DNA from 4 places in the Paenibacillus dendritiformis genome. Region 4 is predicted to be linked to each of the others. Evidence: riboswitches for the same ligand, from Rfam matches in the RefSeq annotation. Region 4 holds a riboswitch; each other region holds the start of a gene.
The links. Region 4 has a riboswitch for thiamine pyrophosphate ahead of L6439_RS26445 (ABC transporter substrate-binding protein). Riboswitches for the same ligand answer to the same signal wherever they lie in the genome.
Positions count from the first base shown of each region.

Region 1: linked by a shared signal. The riboswitch ahead of L6439_RS27220 (YkoF family thiamine/hydroxymethylpyrimidine-binding protein) and the one ahead of L6439_RS26445 (ABC transporter substrate-binding protein) in region 4 are both predicted to bind thiamine pyrophosphate.
Region 2: linked by a shared signal. The riboswitch ahead of L6439_RS04665 (ECF transporter S component) and the one ahead of L6439_RS26445 (ABC transporter substrate-binding protein) in region 4 are both predicted to bind thiamine pyrophosphate.
Region 3: linked by a shared signal. The riboswitch ahead of tenA (thiaminase II) and the one ahead of L6439_RS26445 (ABC transporter substrate-binding protein) in region 4 are both predicted to bind thiamine pyrophosphate.

Region 1 covers NZ_AP025344.1:6,130,318-6,137,567, reverse strand. The annotation lists gene L6439_RS27230 (ABC transporter ATP-binding protein) at 1-1,135, opposite strand, end outside; gene L6439_RS27225 (ECF transporter S component) at 1,132-1,704, opposite strand; gene L6439_RS27220 (YkoF family thiamine/hydroxymethylpyrimidine-binding protein) at 1,737-2,333, opposite strand; TPP riboswitch at 2,461-2,568, opposite strand; gene L6439_RS29400 (protein kinase domain-containing protein) at 2,739-4,562, shown strand; gene L6439_RS27205 (GNAT family N-acetyltransferase) at 4,847-5,533, shown strand; gene L6439_RS27200 (response regulator transcription factor) at 5,584-6,279, shown strand; gene L6439_RS27195 (sensor histidine kinase) at 6,281-7,222, shown strand.
Region 2 covers NZ_AP025344.1:1,075,345-1,082,594, forward strand. The annotation lists gene L6439_RS04645 (hypothetical protein) at 1-231, opposite strand, end outside; gene L6439_RS04650 (helix-turn-helix transcriptional regulator) at 433-1,269, opposite strand; gene fabF (beta-ketoacyl-ACP synthase II) at 1,397-2,638, shown strand; gene L6439_RS04660 (ABC transporter ATP-binding protein) at 3,186-4,898, shown strand; TPP riboswitch at 5,049-5,160, shown strand; gene L6439_RS04665 (ECF transporter S component) at 5,256-5,852, shown strand; gene L6439_RS04670 (ABC transporter ATP-binding protein) at 5,917-7,250, shown strand, end outside.
Region 3 covers NZ_AP025344.1:6,456,029-6,463,278, forward strand. The annotation lists gene argS (arginine--tRNA ligase) at 1-364, shown strand, start outside; gene L6439_RS28725 (sensor histidine kinase) at 507-2,276, shown strand; gene L6439_RS28730 (LytR/AlgR family response regulator transcription factor) at 2,270-3,025, shown strand; gene cstA (carbon starvation protein CstA) at 3,223-5,019, shown strand; TPP riboswitch at 5,137-5,241, shown strand; gene tenA (thiaminase II) at 5,373-6,071, shown strand; gene L6439_RS28745 (hypothetical protein) at 6,178-6,516, opposite strand.
Region 4 covers NZ_AP025344.1:5,948,624-5,955,873, reverse strand. The annotation lists gene L6439_RS26455 (queuosine precursor transporter) at 227-955, shown strand; gene L6439_RS26450 (hypothetical protein) at 1,206-1,469, opposite strand; TPP riboswitch at 1,627-1,739, shown strand; gene L6439_RS26445 (ABC transporter substrate-binding protein) at 2,079-3,110, shown strand; gene L6439_RS26440 (ABC transporter permease) at 3,363-4,127, shown strand; gene L6439_RS26435 (ABC transporter ATP-binding protein) at 4,141-5,007, shown strand; gene L6439_RS26430 (MDR family MFS transporter) at 5,275-6,807, shown strand.

The DNA.
Region 1 (7,250 bases), 180 kb from region 4:
TGAGCCCGGCCAGCAGCGAGGCGAGCGTCGATTTGCCCGCCCCGTTCGGCCCGGCGATGGCGACCCATTCTCCCGCGCGCACGGTCAGCGAGATCCCGTCCGCCACCGGGCGGCCGCCGCGCCGGAAGCGCAAGCCTTCCGCCTCCAGCAGAGGGGCGGGTCCGCCTCCGGCCCGCACTCCGGCTACCCTGCAGCCGGACGGGGAAGGCGCGGCGAGCGCCCGCAGCGCGCGCTCCCGGCCCGCCTCGCTCCACCGGGCCAGCTCGGCGGCGAGGTCCTGCTCCGTCAACACCGCCGCCTTCGCCGGCGGTTCCTCGCCCGGGACAAGCCGCCTCAGCTCGCGGTACAGCCGGAGCGGACCCGGCTGCCAGATGCCGGGCGCTTCCGGCGCCGCGCCGGCATAATACGCGGCGGGCGGCCCGTCGTAAGCGATGGCGCCGGCGGCGTCCATCACGAGCAGCCGGTCCGCCTGGCCGATCCACTCGTCGATCTGATGCTCGATGACGAGCACGGCCAGACCGCGCGCCCGGGCGAGCTCGCGGACGTATGCCGCGAACTGTCTGCGGGACGCCGGGTCAAGATTCGATGTCGGCTCGTCGAGCACGAGCAGGCGCGTCTCCATCGCGATGGCGCAGGCCAGCGCCAGCCGCTGCTTCATGCCGCCGGACAGCTCGTGAATCGGCGCCTCGCGCCAGGGGGCGAGGTCCACCGCCGCCAGCGCCCCGCTGATGCGGCCGTCCATCTCCTCCCGCGGACAGCCGAGGTTCTCCAGGCAGAAGGCGATCTCCTCCTCGACCCGCAGCAGGCAGAATTGGCTCTCGAAATCCTGGAACACGATGCTGGCCGCCCAAGGCGCGTTCCCCGCCGCCCGCTCGCTGACCGGCTTCCCGTACACCAGCACCCGGCCCTGCACCTCGCTGTCGATGGCGTGAGGGTACAGCCCGGCCAGGCAGAGGGCGAGCGAGCTCTTGCCGCAGCCGCTCGGCCCGAGCAGCAGCGCCGTCTCCCCGTCGCCGATGCGGACGTCGATGCCGCACAGGATCGGATCCGCGCCCGCCTCGAGAGCGAGCGTCAGCCCCTCGGCCTGGATCGCCGCCACGCGCCCGCTCATGCGGCTCATATCCACGCGGCTCATGCGGCGCGAGAGCCTTCCTTCGCGATTGGATAGCTGCGCAGCACGCCGGTCCGCTTCAGCGACTGGGCGATGCCGTGGCCGAGCAGCCCTGCGATGAGCGCCCCGCTGACGCAGCGGACGGCCAGCATCGCGATGACGAGGCCGGCGGAGTATGCGCCGAAGCCGCTGCGGAAGTAGCCCCACGCGAAGCTGAACAGGGCCGCCCCGACCCCGGCCAGCATCAGCGTCCTCAGGCTGTAGCTGCGGTAGCGGGTGGCCGCGAAGGCCGCTTCAGCGCCGAGCCCTTGAATGAGGGCGGACACGATCAGGATCGGTCCGACCGCGTTGCCGATCAGCACCTCGACGACGCCGGCCACCGTCTCCGAGATGACGGCGGCGCCCGGCTTGCGCAGAATCGTGGCGGCGATAATCGATACGATGAACCAGATGCCGAAGATGACTTCGTAGCCCATCGGCCCCATGAAGCCGACCAGGATATTGCCGACCTGGAAGAACAGCAAATAGACAACGGCAAAGACGACAGACAGCGAGCTGAGCATGACGATATCTTTTAATTTCCAACGTTGCATCGGTATATGGATCTCCCTTCCGCTTCCCGCGTTCATGACTTCCGGCTCGGGCTATGCGCCGAAATATTCGCCGTCAGCACGATATGAGCGCTGTCGCTTGTCCGCGCCCGCTCGAAGGCATGCTCCAGCGTCGCGAACACGTCATGCGCGTCGCCCTGCAGCCCGCTCGCATAATGCACCCCCTTGGTGAAGGTGCCTTCTTCCCGGGCAAGACCGATAATGTCAGAGATGGTATCCATATAATCCGGCGTGCCGAGCGGATAGAGCGAGAACTGCGCATCCGTCCGGACCGAGATCAGGCGGGAGAGGTCTTCATTCAGGCGATGGGCGTCCTCTGTCATGCAATAATCGGCTTCGCTGTCGCCGGGGCAGCCGACCGAAAAGGTCGCATTCAGCACGGTATGAACGCCCGACCGGGCGCAGTGGAGAAAGATTGACTTCACCACGTCGAACACATGCTCCGTCTTGCCGCGGACGCAGGTGCTCACCTCATCCGTCTTCGACCATACTTTGGACAGGTCCGTTGCCTCCAAGGCGCCGAGAATCAGCTCCACGAACCGATCGCTCATCGGATAGAGCGAGAACCGGCAGCCGGCGATCTGGCCGGTGCCGCACATCGATTTTTTCATTGCGAATTCCTCCCGTATCTGCGAATGATCGAAAAACAGCAAAAAACCGCACTTCCGGGAAGTGCGGTTCGCCATACGGAAGAACGGCTGCCAGGAAGGAAACCCTCCTTCGGCGGGCGCGAATCATCGTAATCTGCCTACACTTCCCCACGCTAGTATTATCTAGTTCGGGTCGTAAGGGTTAACAGCGATCCGCTGTCTCTCAGCCTGCGAGCAAGCACCCCTAGTGTTCACGGATATGCGGTTGGCTTTGCTTCTTTCACGCTTCCCATTATACCGGGACCGTCCTGAATGTAAAGACTCTTTTCGGGAAAAGGCGCTTTTTCATCGTCCTTCCCGATCATCTTCCGGTATAATGAAAAGAAATGTCATCGCTTGGAATCGAGAGAATACGAGGGAATCTTCATGAATTCAATGACGCACGGCCTGAACCTTCCCGGATATGAAGCAGATAAAATTATATATGAGGACCCTTACCTGTACGTCTGTTACGCCTATGCGGCGAAGCGGAAGCAGCCCGCCCTGCTCAAGGTAGTGAAGGAAGGCAGCCGCACCATCATCGAGAACGCGAAGCTGCTGCATGAATACGAAGGCGCCGCTCGCGTGCCTGTCGACGGCATCCTGCGGCCGGTGACGGTCGTGCCGCATGGCCACGCCCTCATCCTGGAGTATGAGCCGGTGAACGGGGTAACCTTGCGGCGCTACTTCGAGATGCAATCCGTATCGCTCAACGAGTTCCTGGAGCTCGGCATCGGCATATGCCGGATGATCGAGGCGCTCCACCAGCAGCAGGTGCTCCATCTCAATCTCAAGCCCGATACGCTCCTTGTGCAGATGGTGACGAAGCGAATCTATGTGACCGGCTTCGGATATGCCTTGTTCCTGCGGCAGGATGGGGGACAGCCGGTGAAGCGCCCGCTGCTGGAGGGCAATCCGATCTATATGTCCCCGGAGCAGACCGGGCGCATGAACTGCGATCTCGGCCCGTACTCGGATCTGTACTCCCTGGGCATGACCTGGTATGAACTGCTGGCGGAAGAGCTGCCATTCGAGGCGGACAACGCGCTCGCCTGGTCGCATGCGCATATGGCGCGGCGCCCCGTGCCGTTAATCGAACGGAGGCCGGACCTGCCCCCGGAGCTGGCGGAGATCGTGATGAGGCTGCTGGAGAAGGACCCGGAAGCGCGCTATCCGGATGCGCGCACGCTGCGCGTCGCGCTGGAGGAATGCCTGGAGGGGCGGCGGAACAGCCACGCATCGGAGCTGCCGGAGGGAACGTTGCGGGATCAGGCTGCGCCGGCGCGGCAGCTATCGGTGACAGCGCTCTACCCTGACGATCCGGGGCCTATCCTGCCGCACCCTGCGCTTGGCCAGGCCGGTGACGCTCCGCTGTTCGGCTTGAGCGGCCCGTTCGCGGGGCATGACGGCGGCGGCTATCCGCAGACGCTGGATCTGGCGGCGGTCGTCCAGTCCTCCCGCTGCTTCGCGGAGGGTTGGGCCGGACGCGGACTGGCGGATAAGCTGCTCGCCACGATTCTGATGCAGGCCGGAGCGGGGCAGGGGCATCTCATCGTCTTGCGCCAGGGCACGCCTTACGCGGAAGCGTCGATAGATACGGACAGGGACGGGATGAGCGAGTGCGGCGAATTCCGGCCTTGTCCGCTGGGCGAGTTCGGCGCCGTGCCGGAGGAGCTTGTCCGCGCTGCGCTTCAAGCGGGCGAGCCGATGCTGCTGCGCACCGAGAGCGGGAAGCGCTCCGGCAGTTCGAAGCCGCATGGGCCGGCGGCGTTCGCGCCCGAAGAGAGGGCCGGCCGCCCGGCCTCTGTGCTGGCGCTGCCGATTCGGCTTCATGACCAGGTGAGGGGCTGCCTGTATCTGGTCAATGGACGGACGCGGCACGCCTTCGTCCCGGGACGTCAGGGAACGCTGCACACATTGGCTTGCCAGCTGCTGTACGTGGCGGAAGCCCAGGGCAGAATGCAGCTGCCGTCCAAGGAGGAGCTGCAGCGGCTGGCGAAGGTGGAGGAGCTCACCGCCCGCGAACGGGAGGTGCTCAGCCTGCTGGCCCGCAGCCTCTCGAACAAGGAGATTGCCGAAGAACTGCTGGTGTCGGCCGAGACGGTGAAGGCCCATATCAAAAACCTGTTCAAGAAGCTCGGGGTCGATCGCCGCATGAAGGCGGTCTCCGTCGCCAAAACGCTCGGCTGGCTGGAGGAGCGGGGGCCCTAGCCGAAGATGACAACATCGGGTCCATACCGCCCGCAATCTGTTGATCCGGAACAGACTGTAAGAGCCGGCCGCCAGGGAATCCTGGCGGCTTTTTTGCTTGTTCCGGTCCCGCGGCCCGGCTCCGCCCGCGCAGGGCGAATCCGTTCGATCCTTCCGCGGAGACAATTGACGCGGCTCCCCCGGCGCAGTACGATGACAGGAGAAGCTCCTGCTCCGCAAGCCGGCATAGGAGCCACATTTCGAAGATTCGGGGTGGAACTATTTGTAGTGCCGAGCTGTTGCTCTTGGAACGCCAGCATATGGAAGCCGCGGCCGCGATCCTGGCCGAAGGCTTCAAGGAAGACGGATTGTATGTGCACTTGCTGCCTGATCCGTCGACCCGCGTGGAAGTGCTGAAGTTGTTTTTTCGAAATTATATCGAATTGTTGTATGATTACGGCGGCTTATATGCGACATCCGAGAACATGGAGGCCGTCGCGCTCATCTTCCGCTCGGAGCGGATGAGCGCGTCCTTGGCTTCCCGCGCGAGCTACGCATGGGGCGTTGTCCGGGCCGTCGCGAAGTCGTTGGGCATGTGCCGCTGCATCGGTCCGGCCCGCTTCCTGCGCGGCTTATCGGGCCTGCGCAGCATGAGCTCGGCCTGGCTGGCCTCATTGGGCGACCAGCCTTACCTGCATCTCGACATGCTCGTGGTACAGCCGCAATACCGGGGCCAGGGCTGGGTGCGGAAGATGATGTCCCCGCTGCTGGCCGAATGCCGCGAACGGGGAATCGCCTGTACCCTGGAGACGCAAAATCCGCGCAATGTCGGGCTGTATGAGCATTACGGCTTCACGGTCGTGGATACGATCCGGCTGCGGAAGAGCGACCTGAAGCAGTATTGCATGGTCTGTCTGCCCGGACGCGGCGGTTTGGCAGAACGGGAGTCCCGGCTATCCGGCAGCCATGCCGCAACGCGGCACAAGCCCTAATGCAACACAAGCCGTAACGCAATACAACAGTGAAGGTGTGAGGATAGAGGATGAAGCAGCATATTTTGCTGATTGAAGACGATCCCGGCATCGTGGAGATGGTGGGCAATCATTTGTCGAAGGAAGGATTCGCCGTCGCGGCGGCCGGCAATGGGGAGGAAGGCCTGACCCTCTTCGGCCAGCGTTCCTATGATATCGTCATCGTGGATCTGATGATGCCGAAGCTCGACGGGTACGAAGTGATTAAGCGGATACGGGAGCGAAGCTCGGTTCCGATTCTGATTATGTCGGCGAAGGACTGCGACGTGGACAAAGCGTTGGGGCTTGGCTTCGGCGCCGATGATTATGTGGCCAAGCCGTTCTCCTTGATTGAGCTGTCGGCCCGGGTGAAGGCGTCTATCCGGCGCGCCACCGAATATGCGCGGCCGGCCGAACCTGAGGAGCGCGTTGTCACCTATGGCCCGCTCAGCCTGTATGTAGACGGCTACCGCGCCACCAAGCAGGATCGGGAGATTAAGCTGACCTCGACCGAGTTCGAGCTGCTGAAGCTGTTCATGACGAATCCGAACCGGGTCTTCACGAAGGCTCAGATCTACGGCTTCGTCTGGGGCGACGACTATTTGGGCGACGAGAATGTCATTAATGTCCATATCCGCCGATTGCGGGAGAAGATCGAGGACGATCCTTCCCATCCGGTCTATATTACGACCCTATGGGGCATCGGTTACAAGTGGGAAGGGAAGTAAGATGATCATCCATCTCGTGTACGGCGCACTGATTGCCATTCTGCTCCTTCTCCTCTTGCTGCAATGGCGGGCGCGGCGGGTTCGAAGCGCCAAGCTCGCATATATCCATTCGAAGCTGCATCTCATATTGAGCGAGCCGACACGCGAGAAGCTGCTGGTCGTCACGAGCGATCCCGAACTGCGGCCGATCCTGATAGAGATCAACCGCCTCTTGAGCGAGAATCAGAAGGTAACGGCCCAATACAACCGCACGGAGCAGTCGATTCGCCGCATGCTGTCGAACATTTCCCATGATCTGAAGACGCCGCTAACCGTCATCCTTGGTTATATCGAGACGCTGAGCCTGGATCCCGATATGCCTGCGGAAGAGCGGCAGCGCTTATTGGAACGGGTGAATGAGAAGCTGCACGATGTGCTGAAGCTGATCCGCACCTTCTTCGATCTGGCGAAGCTGGAGTCGGGAGACAAGGAGCTGCCGCTGACCCGGCTGGATATCAATGAGGCCTGCCGGAAGAGCATGCTTCAGTTCTATGATACGCTGACTTCGCGAGGCTTCGATGTCGATATCGGAATCCCGGAGACACCGATGTATGCGCACGCGAACGAAGAGGCCCTGGAACGCATTCTGAACAATCTTATCTCGAACGCTATCCATCATGGCGGCGACGGCCAGGCGATCGGCATCCGGACCCGCGAGGAGGAAGGCTTCATTTTGATCGAGGTGTGGGACAGAGGCAAAGGCATTCAGGAGCTGCATCGCGATCGGGTATTTGAACGGATGTATACGATGGAGGATTCACGGAACAAATCCTTCGAAGGCAGCGGGCTCGGCCTGACGATTACGAAGCGGCTCGTGGAGCATATGGGCGGCGCCATTCATCTGGACAGCAAGCCGTATGAGAAGACCGTCTTCACGATTCGGCTGCGCGCTCTCACCTATTGATCTTCGCCTGCGGACAGACCGGAACGGC
Region 2 (7,250 bases), 1.7 Mb from region 4:
ATTGATATGCCAGCCCATCACCCGGTGCTTCACCTCATCCTCGCCGCTCTGGACCGCATCATGCCAGAGCGTTCCGCCCGCCTCGGGGAAGCTGGCGGCATCGAGCACCTCCGGATTATCGCTCAGCATCAGTCTGCGGCAGCTGCCCGGCGCAGCGGCTGCAACTTCTTGGAAGGGATAAGCCGCATCCATCTTACTTGCGGACAATTCAGGCTGCTTGCATCTCATCATTAGGGGTTCGCCTCCATCTCCGTGATTGGCGAAGAGCGCGAACGCGAATGGGAATTGGGTGAACCGGCGGCTTTTCCCGCCTTCAGCACGCCAATGTTCGCCTGGACATTCGCGCCTTCACTTTATAAGGCAATTCGGAACCGTGATGTACAACCTGGGTGCATAAAATATTTTCACTCTCTGCTTGCTTGCGGGGCCGAATCAGCGGTCCATCAGCTTCACCAGCTTGAATTCGGTCGAAGATTCGGGGGCCGGCGTGTAGATGCTGCAGCGCAGATCGGCGTCGCCCTGCACCTGCAGGGAAGTCAGGTGGAACAGCATCTTTCCCGCCCGGGCATGTCTGAATTCAATGACGACTTCCGGAGCGGTGCTTACCTGGCTCTGGTTCCATAACCGCTGGAAGTCCGGGTGAACCTCCTTCATCTCCTCCAGGAAGCGATCATACCAACCATCCTCTACGTACTGGCCGTAATACGCGCGGAATATCGACAGAAATCCTTTGACGAAATGCTCCCAGTTCACCGCCAGACTCTTGAATTCTTTGCGCGTGAACAGCAGGCGAATCATATTCCGCTCTTCCGGCGGGATGAGGGTGAAATCAAGGAAGACATGAGATGCCGCCTCGTTCCAGCCGACGATATGGCAGCGCCGATCCGACACGATTGTCGGGCAATGCCGCAGCTCCTGCAGAATCCGCTGCAGGGCGGGGCTGATCTGCGGCTCTTCCTCTTCCCGTACGGCGGGGCCTGCCCCTCCTTCCAAGGCGAGCGCATACAAATATTTGCGCTCGTCCACGGTCAGCTTCAACGCCTCCGCGACACGGTCCAGCACCGAAGCCGACACTTGAATATCCCGTCCTTGCTCGAGCCAGGTATACCATGTCGTGCTGACGCCCGCCAACTGGGCGACCTCCTCGCGGCGAAGCCCGGGGGTCCGGCGCCGGGTTCCTGCCGGAAGCCCTGCCGCTTGGGGAAGGATCTGAGCCCGCTTGGCGCGCAGGAACTCGGACAGCATTTGCAAACGGGTCGGTGAATTCATCGTAGCACCTCCCAGTGTCTAATCTGGTACTAATTATACTAGGATAAACAACAACTTGTAATAGGATAATTGCTATGACAAAATAAATCCGACACGACAACCAGTACGGATGGAGGAGGACATAGATATGGAGAGAGTCGTCATTACAGGGATGGGAGCCATTACGCCGCTTGGTCAGGATACGGATACCCTATGGCAGGGGCTGATTCGCGGACAATCGGGAATCTCCGCCATCGATGCGTTCGATGCTTCCTCCTGCAAGGTTCGCATCGCGGGCCAGGTGCGGGACTTCGATGCGGAAGCCCGCTTCGGGCGCAAGGAAGCGCGGCGGATGGACCGCTTCACCCAATTCGCCCTGGCGGCGGCCGAGGAGGCTTACCGCCAAGCGGAGCTCGACCGGTGGGCCGGGCTGGACGGCGAGCGGATGGGCGTCTATGTCGGATCGGGCATCGGCGGCATCCAGACGATGCTGCAGCAGCAGGCAATTCTGGGCGAACGGGGGCCGGATCGGGTCAGCCCGACGCTAGTGCCGATGATGATCGCGAATATGGCCGCTGCCCAGATCAGCATCCGTTACGGCGCGCTCGGGCCGTCGATGGCCCCCGTGACGGCATGCTCGATCGGGAATACGGCAATCGGGGAGGCGTTCCGCCTGATTCGGGCGGGCGGGGCGGATGTCGTCATCGCCGGCGGAACCGAGGCGGCCCTGACGGATTTGGCGTTGGCCAGCTTCGGCAACGCGACAGCCTTGTCCGCGCGCAATAACGAGCCGGAACGGGCGAGCCGCCCCTTCGATCGGGGGCGGGACGGATTCGTGATGGCGGAAGGCGCCGGCATCGTCATCCTGGAGTCGCTGACGCATGCGCTGCGCAGAGGGGCGCCGATTTTCGCGGAGGTTATCGGCTATGGAGCGAGCTCCGATGCGTATCATATGGTCGCTACCCATCCGGAGGGGCGCGGGGCGAGCCAGGCGATGAGAGCCGCGCTGCGGGAAGCGGGAATCGCGCCGGAGGAGGTGGGCGTCATCAGCGCCCATGCGACCAGCACCGAGGTGGGCGACCTGTCGGAGACGCGCGCGATTCGCGATGTGTTCGGCGAGCATGCGTTCCGCATTCCGGTCACCGCCAACAAATCGATGCTCGGCCATATGCTGGGCGCGGCGGGCGGGGTCGAAGCGATCGCGCTCGTGAAGACGCTGAAGGAAGGCATCGTCCCGCCGACGATCAATCTGGAGGAGCCGGATCCGGCTTGCGACCTCGATTATGTTCCCTATACGGCCCGCCAGAGCGGGGCCCGTATCGGCATCTCGAATTCCTTCGGCTTCGGCGGGCATAATGCCGTCATCGCCTTGCAAGCTTACGAGGCGTAGCGGCTGGCGGCCGAGCGTATCGGCTCAGCCAACCGTTAGGGCATAAAGCGGCCGGTTGGCGGCTCCTGTCTGCGCGGTATGCGGAGTAATCAATACGATAAAGAGCGCATTCATTCCGGTTACCAATTGGGAATGGTGCGCTTTTTGGCCTCAACGCTCCACACGCCGGACAAGCTCGCTATTCCCCTTTCGGATCAATATGTTCAAGGGGCTGTGTGTGATGGATCGGGGTGATCGCGCTGCGGGAACCCAGGGATAGGTGCGCTGCCGGTTTCCCGTGATTTTCGGCCGGGAGAAGGAATTTCATTATTTTTGTAGAATAGGGTTGTCTATGGAGCGATGCCGCCACGCGTTAAGCGCGGGTGCGCAAGCCGCAGCATTGGTTATGGAAACATGGGACATGGGAACACATTCGGCAAGTGCAGAGTCCATTGGAGGCGATGGTGCCCCGGTGGACTTTTCGCATTGTGATAGTCCTGCGCGAGAACGATGCTGATCCGGCCCTGGAAGCGGCAGAGCGATTTTATTCGAGAAATGAGGTACTTTCATGCTTCGCCGTTTTTTTGCTTATTACAAGCCGTACAAATATTTGTTCCTCCTGGACTTCGGCTGCGCGGTGATCGCGGGGCTGCTGGAGCTGGGATTTCCGATCGCGGTCAATCAGGTGGTGGACAAGCTGCTGCCGAGCAATGACTGGCCGCTTATCGTCTGGGCCTGCGCCGGGCTGCTGGCGCTCTATCTGCTTAATATGGGGCTGCAGTATATCGTTACCTATTGGGGTCATATGCTCGGCATCAACATCGAGACCGACATGCGCAAAAAGCTGTTCGATCATATTCAGAAGCTCTCGTTCCGCTTTTTCGACAACAACAAGACGGGCCACCTGATGTCACGCATGAGCAATGATTTGTTCGAGATTGGCGAGATGGCTCATCATGGTCCCGAGGATGTCTTCATCGCGGTGATGACGCTGATTGGCTCGTTCGTGCTGATGCTCACCATCAACTGGAAGCTGGCTTGTCTCACGTTCGCGATCATTCCGTTCCTCATCTGGCTCGTCGTCTGCAACAAGCGGATGACCCGGGCGAACCACCGGATGTTCACCGACATCGCGGATTTCAACGGACGGGTCGAAGACACGTTCGGCGGGATCCGCGTCGTGCAGGCATTCGCGAACGAAGGCTTCGAGCGGGAACGCTTCGCGGTCAATAACCAGCGCTTCCGCTCGACGAAGCTGATCGCCTACCGGATTATGGCGCTTAACTCGTCGGTGAGCTATATGCTGATGCGGCTCGTGACCGTCTTTGTGCTCATCTGCGGGGCTTGGTTCGTCATTCGGGGGGAGTTGTCCTATGGCGAGCTGGTCGGCTTCATTCTGCTGACGAACGTGTTCTTCAAGCCGATCGACAAGATCAACGCTGTCATCGAGAGCTATCCGAAAGGGATCGCGGGCTTCAAGCGCTACCTGCAAATCCTCGATACGGAACCGGATGTCAAGGATGCGCCCGATGCGATTGAGGTGGCCCATCTGCGCGGCGATATCCGCTATGAAGGCGTCACCTTCGGCTATGACGGCCTTCCCCCGGTGCTCGAGAATATTGACCTGACGATTGCGGCAGGAGAGACGGTCGCGTTCGTCGGGCCTTCCGGGGCAGGCAAGACGACGCTCTGCAGCCTGCTGCCGCGCTTCTATGACGCCGAGGCGGGACGCATCACGATCGACGGCATCGATACGCGGGAGATGACGCTTGCATCGCTGCGCCGCCAGATCGGGATCGTGCAGCAGGATGTGTTCCTGTTCGCGGGTACATTGCGCGAGAACATTGCCTACGGGAAGCTCGATGCCAGCGAGGAGGAGATTATGGAGGCCGCGCGCCGGGCGCGGCTGGAGGAGTTCATCCGTTCGCAGCCGCTCGGGCTGGACACGGTCGTGGGCGAGCGGGGCGTGAAGCTGTCCGGCGGGCAGAAGCAGCGGCTGGCTATCGCCCGCATGTTCCTCAAGAATCCGCCGATTCTGATTCTGGACGAGGCGACGTCGGCGCTCGACACCGAGACCGAAGCGGCCATCCAGCAGTCGCTGGCTGAACTGGCGGCCGGCCGGACGACGCTGATCATCGCCCATCGCCTGGCTACGATCAAGCATGCGGACCGGATCATCGTCGTCAATGAGGACGGCATTGCCGAGCAGGGGCGGCATGACGAGCTGCTGGCGCTGGGAGGAAGCTACAGCCGGCTGCATCAGGCCCAGTTCGGGGCATAACGCTCGTCTTGGCCGGCATGACAGGCACGGGTTATGGTGACTCTACAGAAGGGATGGCGGCGAAGATAAGGACCGCTTCTTCTTCGCCTCTCGCCCATCCGCCATTGCCAACCAATCGGGAATGCGGTATTATAGGGGCGATTACATATTCATACAAATTCGGGTGCTTGAGGAGTCAGGCTGAGATAGTAGCCAGTATACCGCTACGGACCGTTAATCTGATCTGGATAATGCCAGCGTAGAGAAATCTTGTATTTGTCGTGCGATCATGCCTGCAGGATGATCATCGGCTTACTCTACCGTCTGGGTTCCAGACGGTTTTTTTGTATGAACCATGAGATAAGGGAGAGGGTAGCAATGCAAGAACAGGCAAGTGAAAAGAAAGGATTGCGATTCCAGGACATTCTCATTACCGTCATGATCGGGGTCGTCTTCGGCGTTATCTTCAAGCTGTGGGATAGCGTGTACAGCATCGTGAAGCCGCTGTTCCCGCAGGCGGGGCAATTGACTTACGGCATGTGGTTCATGGCCGGGCCGTTCGCCTACTTGCTCATCCGCAAGCCGGGCGTCGCGCTCATTGCCAGTCTGGCCGCAGCCAATCTGTCGGCCCTGCTCGGGTCGGGATGGGGGCTGGAGACGATCATGTACGGATTCGTGCAAGGCTTGGCGGCCGAGCTCGTCTTCGCCTTGGCGCGTTACCGCCGGGGAGGATTAGCGATCGCCGGAGCGGCCGGAATCATGTCGGCTGCCGGCTCGTTCCTCCTCGATCTCGGATACGGCTATGCCAATTACGAGACATGGATGCTTGTGCTGAAATACGGACTGCGCGTCATCAGCGCCTTCACGTTCGCCGGCATCTTCGCTTACTTCCTGATGCGCGCGCTGGAAGCGACCGGGGTGACCAGGTCGATCCGGCCGGTCGCGAAAGAAGAATACGCGGCCCTGGACCGGTAGGCGCGCAGGACACCGGCTGGCGGTCAGGCCCGCCGGCCGGTTATCATGGCACATGAACGATGGGGTGTTGGGATTGACACAAGAACAAGCGGCCTCAACCAGGGCCGCGATTACAAATCTGAGATTGAAATTCCCGGGAGAGGCGTCCTTGCTGTTCAAGGACCTCTCCTTCTCCATTGCGGCGGGGGAGAAGGTGCTGCTGCTCGGACCGAGCGGCTGCGGCAAATCTACGCTGCTGCAGGTGCTGAGCGGCATTATGCCGGACTCGGTCGAAGTGCCGCTCAAATATGAGCGGAGGCAGCTCCCGGATAGCTGGGCCTTCGTATTCCAGGATCCGGATACCCAATTCTGCATGCCGTACGTCGATGAGGAATTGGCATTCGTCCTGGAGAATCTGTCGGTGCCGCGGGAGCAGATGGAGCCGCGCATAAGAAGCATATTGGAGCGGGTCGGGTTGCGGCTGGATAATCTGCATACGCCGATTGCGGCGCTGTCGCAGGGCATGAAGCAGCGGCTCGCGCTCGCCTCCGTCCTGCTGTTGGAGCCGGAGGTGCTGTTCCTGGACGAGCCTTCGGCTCTGCTCGATCCGGAAGGGACGAAGCAAATCTGGGATACGGTGAAGGACATTGCCGGATCGCATACGCTGCTGATCGTGGAGCATAAGCTGGATCTGGTCGCCGATATCGTCGATCGGGTCGTGCTGTTCGACGGCGAGGGCCGCATTATGGCAGATGGCGAGCCGGGGGCTATTTTCACGATGCACAAGGAGAAGCTGCTCGAATACGGCATCTGGTATCCGGATGTGTGGCGGGATCACGTGAAGTCGGAGTCGTACCGCGCCATCGCGGGCGCCAAGCGGCGTCAGCGCCAGGCCGAAGCGGCGTCCTCTCTTCGGGAGGACCCGATCATCGCCTTGCGCGGGTTCTCCGGGTACCGGGGAGAGGCCGAGGCAATCTCCGTCGAGGCGGCCGATGTCTATCCGGGCGAATGGATTGCCGTCACGGGCCCGAACGGGGCGGGCAAGAGCACGCTGCTGCTGTCCCTGATGCGGCTGCTTCGCGCCAGCGGCTCCTATGCTATCGGGGGACGTCCGGTCCCGGAGCCGAAGAAGCGCGGCTGGTTCCGGCCGGCCCGGCCGGAACCGCCAGAGGAGCTGGCCTTCGTCTTCCAGAACCCGGAGATGCAGTTCCTGACCGATTCCGTCTACGAGGAACTGGCTTACGGCTTGCGGCTGGCGGAATGGCCTGCCGCGGAGGTCGAGCGTCAGGTGACGGCCTTGATGGCGGCCTTCGATCTCGATATGGGATCCGACCGGCATCCGTATCATCTGTCGATGGGGCAAAAGCGCCGCCTCAGCGTCGCCACCGCCGTCGTGCGGGAGCATCCGGTGCTGCTGCT
Region 3 (7,250 bases), 510 kb from region 4:
GCAATATGCGCACGCGCGGATTTGCAGCATCTTCCGGCAGGCGGAGGAGCAGGGAATCGCGCGGAAGCCGCTGGCGGACATTCAGCTGGCGAAGCTGGCCGCGGAGCATGAGTACGACCTGCTTCGCAAGATGGGCGAGTTGCCGGAAGAGATCGCGGTCGCCGCGCGCGATTATGCGCCGCACCGCCTCATACGCTATGTCTATGAATTGGCGTCTCTCTTCCACAGCTACTACAAGGCCGAGCGCGTCATTACCGAGGACGCGGAGCAGACGCAGGCGCGCCTGGCCTTGCTGGGCGCAGTGCGCACCGTGCTGGCCAATGTGCTCCGTCTCGTCGGCGTATCCGCACCGGAACGGATGTAAGAGACAATCATACAAGGCTATTAAGCCGGTTCCCGCTTTTCGGGGCCGGCTTTATGCTTGCCTGGAAGGATGTTTCTCCGTCGTCTGTTGCCGGTTCTCAGGTATAATAGAAGCACAATCATCATAAGAGAAGGTGAGGCCTATGGTTCACCTGCTTCCGTTAATGCTGGAGCGGGTCGGTATATTGCTCATTATCGCGTTTGTGCTGTCGCGGATGAAGTCATTCCGGCAGATTATCCAGAACGAGCACGGCATTGCCGAGAAGCTGATGCTGATCGTCGTCTTCGGCGCATTCGGGATTGTAAGCAATTACACCGCCGTCCAGATTCATGACAACCTTATCTCGACCCAGGCGTGGAACGCCGGCGTCGATAGCGGCAGCGCGCTCGCCAACACGCGCATTATGGGCGTGGCCATCGGCGGGCTGCTTGGCGGGCCTCTCGTCGGGACAGGCGTCGGCCTGATCGCGGGCATTCATCGGCTGGCGCTCGGCGGCTACACCGCCTTCGCGTGCGGCATCTCGACGATACTCGCCGGGATGGTCACCGGCCTGATCGGTAAGCGCTTCCGCGTCCAGAACCGGTACGCCGCCTGGCATGCAGCCCTTATCGGCATATTGATGGAGGCCGCGCAGATGGGCATCATATTGCTGGCGGCCGAGCCCTGGGTCCATGCGCTGGAGCTGGTCAAAATGATCAGCGTGCCCATGATTGTCGTGAACGGCTTCGGCACGCTGCTCTTCATGCTGATTATCCAGTCGATATTCCAGGAGGAGGAGCGGACTCGCGCCCTGCAGACCCATCAGGCGCTCTACATCGCGGATCAGACGCTGCCTTATTTCCGCCAGGGCCTGAATGCCCATTCCTGCCGGGAGGCGGCCCTTATTATCTTGAAGGAGACCAATGCCGACGCCATCTCGATTACGAATGAGCATCAGATCCTGGCCCATGTCGGGGCCGGCTCCGATCATCATGTGCCGCTTCAGCCGATATCGACCCAACTGACGCAGACGGTGCTGAAGGAAGGGCGGATCCATATGGCGAGATCGCGGGAGGAGATCCACTGCCTCAATCCGGATTGCGTCCTGCAGGCTGCACTCGTGCTGCCGCTCCAGGCGCATCACCGGACCGTGGGCACCTTGAAGCTGTATTTCGCCCGCTCCTCGCAGCTCGATCAGGTGGAGCAGGAGCTGGGGGAAGGGCTGAGCAAGCTCTTTTCCACCCAATTGGAGCTGGCCGAGGCGGAGCTGCAGAGCAAGCTGCTTCGCGATGCGGAGATCAAGGCGCTCCAGGCCCAGATTCATCCGCACTTCCTCTTTAATGCCTTCAACACGATCTCGGTGCTGTGCCGGACCGATCCGGAGAAGGCCCGCGATCTGCTGCAGCAGCTCAGCATCTTTTTCCGCAGCAATCTGCAGGGCGCGCGGACGATGCTCATCCCGCTTCACAAAGAGTTGGAGCATGTGGAAGCGTATTTGTCCCTGGAGCAGGCCCGCTTCCCGGATAAGTATACCGTCTCGACCGATATCGATCCGGAGCTGGAGGATGTGCTCGTGCCGCCGTTCACGCTCCAGCCTCTCGTCGAGAACGCCGTGCGTCATGCTTTCCCCCGCGGCGCGGCTCCGCCCTGCGGGAGCGTGATCCTGCAAGCGTACCGGGAAGGCGACCGGATGATTCTGCTGACCCGGGACAACGGCCAAGGGATAGCGAAGGAGATCCAGGGAGCGCTTGGCAATCAGGCCGTCGATTCGGCGGAAGGCACCGGAACGGCGCTGTACAATATCCGGCAGCGGATGTCCGAGATATACGGGAAGCAGGCGTCTTTCCGGATAGACAGCGCGCCTGGGCAGGGGACGACCGTGATGATCGCCGTGCCGATTCAGTTCCATGAATGGAGGGGAGCGTCATGCTGAAGGCCTTTGTCGTCGATGACGAGCCGTTAGCAAGAGATGAGCTGATTTATTTGCTGAGAAGGACAAGACAGGTGGAGGTCGTCGGCGAAGCCGACGCGGCGGAGGACGCCTTGGCGGGGGTCGCTGCGGCGCAGCCGGATGTGGTCTTCCTCGATATTGAGCTGCAGGAGGAGAGCGGCCTCGATATTGCGTGCCGGCTCCGGGAGCTGGAGACGCCGCCCGATGTCGTGTTCGCTACGGCATATGATGAATTTGCGCTGAAGGCGTTCGAGCTGAACGCCGCCGACTATATATTGAAGCCGTTCGACGAGCAGCGGGTGCAGCAGACCATCCGCAAGCTGCTTCGCCTGCGCGAACGGGAGGCCTATCCGGCTTCGGCAGCCTCCGCCCCCCGGGGCGGGCCGGGGGAGCGGGAGCGGCAGGAGCGTCTCGCCATCACGGTTGACGAGCGGATTATCGTGCTGCATGTCAACGATATCGTCTATCTCGGGTTCGAAGACGGGAAGACGGTCATCGCGACGACGGAGCGGAAATACAAGGTCGGCGAATCGCTGACCCAATTGGAGCGGAAGCTGAATCATCCTTCCATCGTCCGCGTCCACCGGGCGTTCCTCGTCCACCTGGATCGCATCGTGGAGATTCAGCCGTGGTTCCATTCGACCTGCCATCTTCGGATGCAGGACGGATCCCGAATTCCAGTCAGCCGCACCTATATGAAGGAACTGAAGCAGCTGCTCGGGATGACATGAGGCCTGAATCTGCCGATGCCGGATCGGGTTGTCCCGATGGCGGTGGCGGCGGGTTCGGACCCGGGGTGCAATCGCTTGCATTTCGAGGGGGCCTTTTTGCAGTTGAGTCGGCATCTATCGCATTCTGTCATGAAAACGAAGCAGGCAAGCTTTCATATTGTATGATGACTCCAAAACGATTGCAGGGAGTGGTACACATGAATGCGGTAACGATTGTAATCGGATCGATATGCATCCTGATGATCGCGTACCGGCTGTACGGAACGTTCATGGCGGCCAAAGTGCTGAAGCTGGACGATTCCAAGCCGACCCCGGCCCATGAACTGAATGACGGCAAAGATTATGTCCCTACCAACAAATGGGTCACCTTCGGGCACCATTTTGCCGCGATCGCGGCGGCCGGGCCGCTCGTCGGCCCGATATTAGCGGCGCAGTTCGGTTATTTGCCCGGCCTGCTGTGGCTTCTCATCGGCGCAGTCATCGGCGGGGCGGTGCATGATGCGGTCGTCTTGTTCGCTTCCATGCGCAAGCAAGGGAAGTCGCTATCCGAGGTCGCGAAGGACGAGCTCGGTCCGGTAGCCGGCTTCTGCACCGGCCTGGCGATGCTCTTCATCATTACCATCACGATGGCCGGGCTCTCGATGGTCGTGCTTCACGCATTGGATCATAACCCATGGGGCACCTTCGCCGTCGGGATTACGATTCCGATCGCGATGGGCGTCGGCTTGTTCTATAAGAAGACGGGGAATCTGAAGCTTGCGTCCACCATCGGCTTCATTCTGCTCATGGCCGGCGTATTTCTTGGACCCCAGATCCAAGGAACCGTCCTTGGCGACTGGCTGACGCTGGATACGAAGACGCTGGCCATCCTGCTGCCTGTCTACGCGTTCTTCGCGGCGGCCCTGCCCGTCTGGCTGCTCCTGGCGCCGCGGGACTACTTGAGCAGCTTCATGAAAATCGGCGTCTTCATCGCGCTTATCGTCGGCGTCTTCATTATCAACCCGGCGATCCCGTTCCCGGCCTTCACGGAATTCGTGAACGGAGGCGGCCCGATACTGGCCGGCCCGGTCTGGCCGTTCATCTCGATCACCATCGCCTGCGGGGCCATATCCGGCTTCCATGCCTTCGTCGGATCGGGCACGACGCCGAAGATGATTAACCGCTGGAGCGACATCAAGGTCGTCGGCTTCGGGGCGATGCTTGTCGAATCGCTGGTAGGAATTATGGCGCTTATTGCGGCAGCGGCGCTCCAGCCGGCCGATTATTTCGCGATTAATTCGGCGCCGGAAGTATTCAAGACACTCGGAATGTCTACCGTGCATCTGCCGGAGCTGGCGCAGCAGATCGGCCTCGATCTCGAAGGGCGGACCGGCGGAGCCGTCACCTTGGCCGTCGGCATGACGTACATTTTCACCAAAATTCCGTGGTTCAGCCACTTATCGTCCTACTTTTTCCAGTTCGTGATCATGTTCGAGGCGGTCTTCATTCTGACGGCGATTGACGCCGGCACGCGGGTGGCCCGCTATCTGATTCAAGATTTCTTCGGCGACATCTACAAGCCGCTGAAGCAGGTCGATTGGGTGCCCGGCTCCATCTTCGCCAGCGCCTTGGCCTGTCTGATGTGGGGATATCTGCTGTACTCGGGCGATATCGGCTCCGTCTGGGCGCTCTTCGGCGTCTCGAATCAGCTGATGGCATCGATTGGGCTCATCATCGGCGCGACGGTCATTCTGAACATCGCGGATAAGCGGAGATACATGCTGACCTGTCTCATTCCGCTCGCTTACTTGTTCGTCACGGTTAACTATGCCGGTTACTGGATGGTCAAGAACGTGTATCTGAACCCGTCCGCTTCCGGGTACAGCGTATTGAACGCCGTGCTGTCCATCATTATGCTGGTGCTCGGCATCGTCATCATGGTATCCGCCATCAAGAAGTGGATCGAACTGTGGAACGGGCCGCGGGCGAAGCTCGAACCGATTAGCGTCACATAAACGGTTCAGGATCGCTGGTCCGGCAGGGGCTTCATCGAGCGGGCAGTAAATCGGGAAGAATAGTTTGACAAGATTGGCAATCAAAGCTAAAGTAAGACGTGACAATGAACTTTATACGAAATCCGCTGGGGGAGCCGCGCAAGGCGGCTGAGACAAGAGACGCTTGGACCCTTTGAACCTGATCCGGTTAATACCGGCGTAGGGAAGTGGAGACGGCCTTCACAGGTTCGAGTTAAAGCTCTGTTTTCAAGATGACTTGACGAAGCCGCTCCATTTCGGGGCGGCTTTTTCGTATGGCTGCGCCGGGCGCCCTTCAGTTGGATTTCATCGAAAATGAGGCGGAGGTGCTGAGTATGGCCTGTTTTACCGAAGAACTCCGGCGTACGGCGGATCCGATTTTTGCGGCGATTTTTGCCCACCCGTTCGTTCGGGGCATTGCGGAAGGGACGTTGGCGAAGGAACAGCTCATTCACTATGTCAAGCAGGATTTTGAATACTTGAACGCTTTTATCCGGGTATACGGGATTGCGATCTCCAAATGCGACCACCGCGCCGCGATGGCTCTATTTAACGAGCAAATCTCGTTTATTCTGGACAGCGAGACGCACCCGCATCAAAATTTTTGCGACGTCGCCGGGGTGACGTACGAAGAATTGCAAGGCTTCCCTCTGGCCCCGTCGGCGAATCACTATGTCAACCATATGCTGACGGTTGCCCATGGAGGAACGCGGGAAGATATCGTGGCGGCACTGCTGCCCTGCCCTTGGACGTATACCGAGATCGGCCGCAGGCTGCTCGAGGAAGTGAAGCCGGATTCGTCCCATCCGTTCTATGATTGGATGCATTTTTATGGAGATCGGGAGAGCGGGATAACGATGCAGCTTCGCGGACTGCTTGATGGATGGGCGGAGTCATTGTCCGCCGCCCGGAAGCGGCAGCTGGAGGAGCATTTTCTGACCAGCTGCCGGCTGGAATATCTGTTCTGGGACATGGCCTATAGGCTGGAGGACTGGCCGGCGCCTGTCACGGAAGCGGAAGCGGTGCGGGCGTGAATCCAAGGGGGCAGCCGCTCCCCATATCATCAAGAGGCATCAAGGGACGGCGCTCCCTCGTCTATAATATGACGAATACGGTCGTCACCAAGCAAAGGAAGTGAATTCAGGTCATCGCCGTGGTGGAACGCCGAATTCCTGCTATAATCAGGCTGTTGAGAAAGAAGTTTTGAACAGGAAAATGGACATTTCTACCGGACGAAAACTGTACCATTTCCCTGGACACGCCCATCCGGCAGGCGAAATCCGCAAAACTCCACGATTTCTCTAGACACGCCGATTCGGTAAGCGAAATCCTGCAGAAATACAGCAATTCGATATGGACGACTTTTCCAGAAACGGAATCCTGCAAAATTACAGGAATTTCACCCGTTTCGCTTCGGCTTGAAGCAAAAGGGCCTAAAATGATGCAGATTTGCAGCAATTCCTCGGGATGTGGACTCATTAAGCCGAAATTCCTGTAAAATAGCAGCAATTTCCTCCGCACGTCCAAGCCCCAGGAGGCAACGATGCTTCCAGCAGGCCGGATAATGCTTCCAGCAGGCCGATAATGCTTCCTGAAGGCGATGATGTCCCCAGCATCCGACGCGGTCGGTTGGATCCCGTAAAATCAGGCCATTGAGTAGTCTATGGGACTTTTCACCTGTGATGTGGATCTCTTCTCCCGGTAGAAAAAAATCGATTTAAAACGCTCTAAGAGCCAAAGTTTGGATGAGGAAAATGGACCTTCTCCACCCCTTCACAAAAAACAGGGGTTTTCCAACCGCCTGTATAATGCAGGATTCTGCCTCGGATCGGGGCCTGTTTGAGCATCATTCCTGCAAATGTACATCATTTTCCCGACAAAATTCGGGTTTGAGCAGAAATTCCCCGGTGATTGTTGTATATTTGCCGGATTTTCTTTTGCAAGACGCGGCAACGGGGGACAAAGCTGCAGTTTTGCATCATTGTATGGAGATCCGAGCCTGTGACCCGGTTCCGAGGAACGCTGCGGCATTCCCGCAGAGCGGAAGTCCAGTGCTCAGCAGAGCAGAGGCCCGGCATTGCGCAGAGCGGAAGTCCAACGTTCCACAGCCTCGGACGTTACTGCCTCGCCGGAACGGGAATAGCCCTCCTGGGGCCCGTTCGCGGGGAGCGCGGATCGGGCGGCGCACTTGGCCGTCCATCATTCCGGTGGGG
Region 4 (7,250 bases):
TTGGGGAAGGTGCTTTTTCCGGGTGCCCGCAAGTTTCGCTTAGGCGCCCCTGGTCGGCAAACATTTTCTGCGAGAACGCGGGCATGCCGCCGGGGAGAGCGGCAAAGGAAAACAGTGAGTTTTTGGCATTGGCAATTGACCTGGTCTATGGTAAAGTATACCCCTGTGTGCCATCACACCGCGGTTCGCAACCATCCCGCGTAATCAAAACTAGGGGGAGTACCGAATGTTCAATTTCATATGGGGGATATTGTTTGTCCTTGCCAATTTCGGCTTTTTTCTGCTGTGTTACCGCTTGTTCGGCAAGAACGGCTTGTTCGCCTGGGTCGGCGTCATGACCATCGTCGCCAATATTCAGGTCGGGAAGACGATCGAGATGTTCGGCATCGTAATGACGCTGGGCAATGCGGCAAATGCCAGCCTGTTCATGACCTCGGATCTTCTTAACGAAAAATATGGACCCAAGGAAGCGCGCCGCGCGGTCTGGTTCGGATTTTTCATGCTCATCATGACAACGATAATCATGCAGATGGCCCTTGCCTTCATTCCTCAAGGAGATGAGATTGCCCAGAGGGCACAGGCGTCGCTGGCGCATATTTTCGACTTGATGCCGCGGGTCGCCGCGGGGAGCCTGACGGCCTATCTCGTCAGTCAATTTCTCGATGTCAAGCTGTTCAGCATGCTGCGGGAACGTTTTCCCAAGTCGGGCCAGCTGTGGATTCGCAGCAACTGGAGCACGGGAATCAGCCAATTGGCGGACTCGTTCGTCTTCTGCACGATCGCGTTTGCCGGTTATTACCCATGGGACGTATGGTTTCAAATTTTGCTGACGACCTATATCGTCAAGCTGCTGTTGTCGGTAGCGTCCACCCCGTTTTTATATTGGGCGAGAAGCTTCCGCGTGCCCGGAATGGAATCGTCCGCCGCAAGGGAAGGCAGCATGGACAGACGATAACTTGCGTACACGATACCGTCCGGCTTCGCAGACAAGATGCGGAGCCGGGCGTTTTTTTATGAATGCCGGCATTGGATACAGTACGGGCGGGAGCGCCGTGACAAGTAGGCCGAGCATTTTTGACAAATTGCGCCATGTTTCACATGGAACGTTGTCCGAGGCGCGGGGGCCGTCCGTTTCCCACAAAAAGGGGTTCCTGCGCCGATTGGCGGCTGGAACCCCTTGCTTCACCCGGTCGTGATCGATGGGATCAGTACCCATGTCCGTTCTGCATCATTTGATTATGCATCATGCCCCCGCGCATCATGCCTTGGCTGCGGACCGATTGGCGATCGGCTCCATGGCAGTGTTGAACCATTTGTTCAACCTGTGCATCGGTCATATTCGGATGCATCTGCTTCATATGGGGGGGCATTTGGCCGAAGCCGCTGTCGTTGCTGCCAGAGGCATATACCGCGGTTCCGAAGATGAGGGCGAGCGCGGTTGCCCCAACCCATACAAGTCGTTTTTTCATGAAGACATCCCTCCCAAGGCCATCTTACCCGTACCGGAAAGAAGATCGCTATGTGCTTCGTCACAAGAAAGGCAGGAGATATGCGGATCCTGCGCCGCATCATGGCTGGACAAGGGAGCGGACGAGGTCTATAATTGCATGTGAAACGGCAACTGAATATGCATACTAGGGGGGCTGGAATAGGGCCGGCTGAGATCGTATCCCGTGAAGATACTGACCCTTACACCTGATCTGGGTAATGCCAGCGTAGGAATGAGAATGGCGCCATGCCGGACGGCGGAGGCGTTCCTTTGCGGTCGGAGAAGTCCGATGCACCGCATCCGTGTTCACAGCGCGGGCGGGCAAGCGGAATGCTCTGCATGGAACGCGACGTACCGTTCAAGCGGCCGCCATGCACACGCCTAGGTAATGGACAGCGTAAGCGCCCCGATGAGGGGCGCTTTTTTAGATCCGCGCGATGGCTTGCGCGGGCGCTTATCAGGGAAGGGCTGCGGCAGGATGCCCGTTGTGCCGGGACTCCGCCGGTTCGTATGCCAGAGAAGGAGCATGGCCGTGTACCGCCTGAATGACAGGCGAATCGGAAAGGGGAAGAAGATCAGGATGAGAAGCATGCGTGCACGAAAAAAAGGAGCGCTTGGACTGGCCTTGGCGCTCATGTTCATGTTGACCGCCTGCGCGGGAGGAGGTTCCGCACCGACGACGCAAGGAAGCGGAGCACAGGGCGCTGAAGCGCCGAAGGAGCTGCGCGAGATTACGTTCGTGCTGGAATGGACGCCGAATACGAACCATACCGGGGTGTATGTCGCCCAGCAAGAGGGGTACTTCGAAGCGGAAGGGCTGAAGGTGAACATTATTCAGCCCGGTACAGGCGGAGCCGACGCGATGATCGCCTCTGGCGCCGCGCAGTTCGGGGTCAGCGTACAAGAGAGCATTACGCTGGCGCGCACGCAGAATGTGCCGATCGTGTCTTTGGCGGCCATCATTCAACATAATACGTCCGGGTTCGCCGCCCCGCAGGACAAGCACATTACGTCGCCCAAGGATTTCGAAGGCAAGACGTACGGGGGCTGGGGCTCGCCGGTGGAAGAAATGGTGCTGCGGACGCTCATGGAGCAGGAGGGCGCCGACTACGGCAAGATCAAGAACATCAATATGGGTTCCGCCGACTTTTTCACCGCGGTCAAAAAGGATATTGATTTCGCTTGGATTTTCTACGGGTGGACAGGCATTGAGGCTGAGCTGCGCAGCGAGCCGATCGATATGATGTATGTCAATCAATATTCGGATGCGCTCGACTACTACACTCCGGTCATCGCGACCAGCGAGAAGCTGATCGAGTCCGATCCCGAGCTGGTGAAGGCGTTCATGCGGGCCGTGTCGCGGGGATATCAGTTCGCGATCGACAATCCGGAGCAGGCGGCCGGGATCATGTTGAAGCAGGTGCCTGACCTGGACAAGGAACTGGTTATGGCCAGCCAGCGCTGGCTCAGCCCGAAATACCGCGACGATGCGCCGCGCTGGGGAGAGCAGAAGCGGGAAGTGTGGGATAACTATACGAACTGGCTTTTGCAGAACAAGCTGATGGAGAAGCCGATCGATATCGACAAGGCGTTCACGAACGAGTTCTTGCCTGAAGCCTGAGGCAGACGCTGCTCAGGGAACGGGCGATGACGGCAGGCGATGATGGCGTTAGATCATTTTGAGGGCCGATAATCCGTGCAAGGGTTTGCCCTCTCCGGGATGAACGGTTCGAGCCGGGCTCGGCATCAAGACGGGATTAGCATCAAGAGGGGGATTAGCATCAAGAGCAGGATCAGCATCGAGAGGAGGAGTTGGCATGAGGGGGACGAACCGCATAGCTGCGGCAGGAACGCGCAGGAAGGTGGCGGCGGGATGAAAAGACGGCTTGCAACGGCGGGACCGCCCGCGGCGGCCCTGCTGCTGTTCATCGTGGCATGGCAGATTGGGGTCATGCTGTTCGATGTGGAGAAATGGATGCTCCCGAGCCCGCTTGATATCGCGCGGGAAGCGGCGGCCAACGGCAGCGGCATTCTGCTGCATGCGCTGGCTACCCTGAAGCTGATGCTGGTCGGCTTCGGGACTGGAGCCGGAATCGGCCTCGCGCTGGCTTGTCTGCTCCATCCGCTCCCCTGGCTGAAGCGCGCGATCTATCCGCTCATTATATTGAGCCAAAACGTGCCGACGATCGCCCTGCTGCCGCTGCTGATGCTGTGGTTCGGCTTCGGCCTGCTGCCGAAGGTGATCGTCATTGCGCTCGTCTGCTTTTTCCCGGTCTGCGTCGCCGCCCTGGACGGTCTGACCCAGACGGATCGGACGATGCTTCATTATATGCGCATGACGGGGGCGACCCGGTCGCAGCTGTTCTGGAAGCTGGAGCTGCCGCATGCTCTGCCTTCCGTCTTCTCGGGCTTGAAGATTGCGGCCACCTATAGTGTGATGGGGGCGGTTATCGCGGAATGGCTCGGAACGGATCAGGGCATTGGCTATTATATGATGCTGCAAAAAGCGGCCTACCGGGTCGACCGGATGTTCCTCGGCATTGTCGTCATCATTCTGCTCAGTCTGGCGATGTTCGGAGCGATCCGCCTGCTGGAGCGGATAAGCATCCGTTGGCGGCCCGAGGAGAATGATAAATGAGGGGGGAACCGCAATGAAGGCAACGGCTTCGGCTCATCCAGCCGATTCGACGGGAGGGACCGCCTCCGAGGCCGCCGCGCCGCCGCCCGCTCTGGAGCTGGATCGGGTTAGCATGTCCTATCCTGCGGCGAACGGCCGCGGCGAAGGACGGCTGCCGGTGCTGGATCAGGTGTCGCTGCAGGTGAAGCAGGGGCAATTCGTCTCTATTATCGGCCCCTCCGGTTCCGGGAAGAGCACCTTGTTCCATCTGATCGGCGGCCTCCTGCGCCCGGATGGCGGCCATATCCGGATGAACGGGCAAGAGGCTGCTGGGCGGACAGGGCATGTCAGCTACATGCCACAGCAGCCGGCGCTCTTCCCGTGGCGGACGGTGGAGCAGAACGTCATGCTGGCGCAAGAGATCGGCGGCCGGCCGAAGAAAGAGGCCCGCGCGGAAGCGCGCCAATGGCTGGCGAAGATCGGCTTGTCCGGCTATGAGCGGGCATTTCCGCACGAGCTGTCCGGCGGCATGCAGCAGCGCGTCGCGTTCCTGCGCGCTCTGATGAGCCCGCAGGAGCTGATGCTGCTTGACGAGCCGTTCAGCGCGCTTGATGCCTTAACCCGCAGCGAGATGCAGCGCTGGCTTATCGGCCTGTGGGAACAGCATCGCCGCTCGGTGCTGTTCATTACCCACAGCATCGAAGAAGCATTGCTGCTCTCCGATACGATTTATGTATTGTCGAGCCGCCCTGCCCGCGTGCTGCGGGAGGTGGCTGTGCCGTTCCCGCGGCCGCGGCGTGACACGCTGACGGGGGAAGAAGCTTTCCTCCGCTTGAAGCGGGAGCTGGCCGGGTTGCTACGGGAGGCGCAGCGCCAGGAGACGGGCGAACTCGACAAATAAGGGCAGAGGGACGGCGAGAGCCGTCCCTTTTTGGCCGATGCAGGGAGAAGTCAGGGAGAAGCAGGCCCATTTTCCAGCGGCCGGAACCGATTTTCCGGCGGGTGAATTTCCATCTTTTATGGCAAATTCGGACGAATAACTTTTACTGGTAAATGGAAAGTTGACGCTATATAATAAGTTATCCCGGCTTCGGCTGCGAGGTCATTGCGGGTGAATCAGGACCGGCTTCCAGAGCTGGTCCGGTACATAGAAGGAGGGAAATGATTTATGGTGGCTCAAAAGAGCAACTTGGGCTTGGTGGTGGTCGCGCTGCTGCTCGGGATTCTGATGGCGGCGATGGACAATACGATCGTGGCGACAGCGATGCCGACGATCGTCGGCCAGTTGGGAGGCTTCGAGCTGTACGTCTGGGTCACCTCGGCGTATATGGTCGCGACCATGGCCGGCATGCCGATCTTCGGCAAGCTGTCCGATATGTACGGCCGCAAGCGGTTTTACATTTTCGGCCTGCTTGTCTTCCTGGCCGGCAGCATGCTGTGCGGGACGGCAGACAGCATCATGATGCTGGCGATTTACCGCGCCATCCAGGGGATTGGCGGCGGCGCCCTGATGCCTATCGCTTTTACGATTATTTATGATGTCTTTCCGCTAGAGCAGCGCGGGAAAATGACCGGCATGTTCGGAGCGGTCTTCGGGATTTCCAGCGTGGCAGGGCCGCTGCTCGGCGCCTATATTACCGAATATATCGGCTGGGAGTGGGTGTTCTACATCAACCTGCCTCTCGGCGTCGTGTCTTTGTGGCTGATTGTCCAGTTCTATCAGGAGAGTGCGGCGAAGTCGAAGCAGCGGATCGACTGGGGCGGCGCGGTCACGTTGGTGGTCGCCGTCGTCAGCCTGATGTTCGCGCTCGAGTTGGGCGGCAAGGAAGGATACGAATGGAATTCTTTGTTCATCATCGGGTTATTTGCTTCCTTCATCATCTTCCTTATCGCGTTCGTTCTGTTCGAGCTGAATGCGAAGGAGCCGATTATCTCCTTCGCTCTCTTCCGGAAGCGGCTGTTCGCCACCAGCCAAGGGGTCGCTTTCTTCTACGGCGTAACCTTCGTCATCGCGACGGTCTACATTCCGATGTTCGTGCAGGGCGTGTACGGCGGTTCGGCTACGAACAGCGGTCTCGTGCTGACACCGATGATGATCGGATCGGTCGTGACGAGCTCGATCGGCGGGATTCTGGCCGCGAAGACGAGCTTCCGCAAGCTCATGATCATCTCGGGCATCCTGTTCACGGCCGGCATCGTGTCGCTGAGCACGTTGTCCGTGGATACTCCCCGCGCGTTGGTCACCTTGTACATGGTGCTGACCGGACTCGGGGTCGGCTTCTCCTTCTCCTTGCTCGGCATGGCTTCCATGCACGGGATGAGCTACCATCAGCGCGGAACGGCGAACTCGACTTCATCCTTCTGCCGTTCGCTCGGCATGACGATCGGGATTACCGTCTTCGGATCGCTGCAATCTTCCTTGTTCAGCGGGCGGCTGAAGGAAATGATGCCAGGCGGAGCGATGCCGGCCGACATCATGCCCGAGGAGCTGCTGCGCGGCGGGGGCGGCGCCAACCTGCCGCCGGAGGTCAAGGAGAGCATGGCGGCGGCGTTGGCCGACTCCATCGGCGGCATCTTCACCTGGGCCTTGATTCCGGTCGGCCTGGCGCTCATCTGCATCGCCTTGATGGGCAAGGCGCGCATGATGGACGATGCCGCCGGCAAGGGCTCCGGCGCCAATTCGGAGGAAGCGGTGTCCTGATTAGGGACGCTGCGCTCCCTGAAGGGAAGCGCAGCGTCTTTGTTCATATCGGGAGCTCCGCCCCCATGATGTGCCAACCCGCGGCAATCCTGCAATTTTGCAGCATTATTTGTGAGCGGCGGGTGCGGCAATGGCATTCCTGCAAAATTACATGATTTTTCTAAGCTTCAGCTCAAAATGAGCTATAGAGGACGGAAATAATGCTGTTTTGCAGGAATTTCTTCATTTAGAGGTGTTTTCTCGGCGTAAAATCCTGCGTTTTTGCAGCATTGGCTAAGTGGAACGGCTTCACTCAGCCGGAACATAAAGGGGCGGGCTGCGTTACTCGAGGCGGCGGCCCCGCGGGACAGCCCCGTGCAGCCGCTAGGCAAGGCCGTCATGCAAGGGATCCCGCGCACGTTAGTCTGCGTGGCCCTGCGCAAGGCGTCCGCGCACGTCAGTCC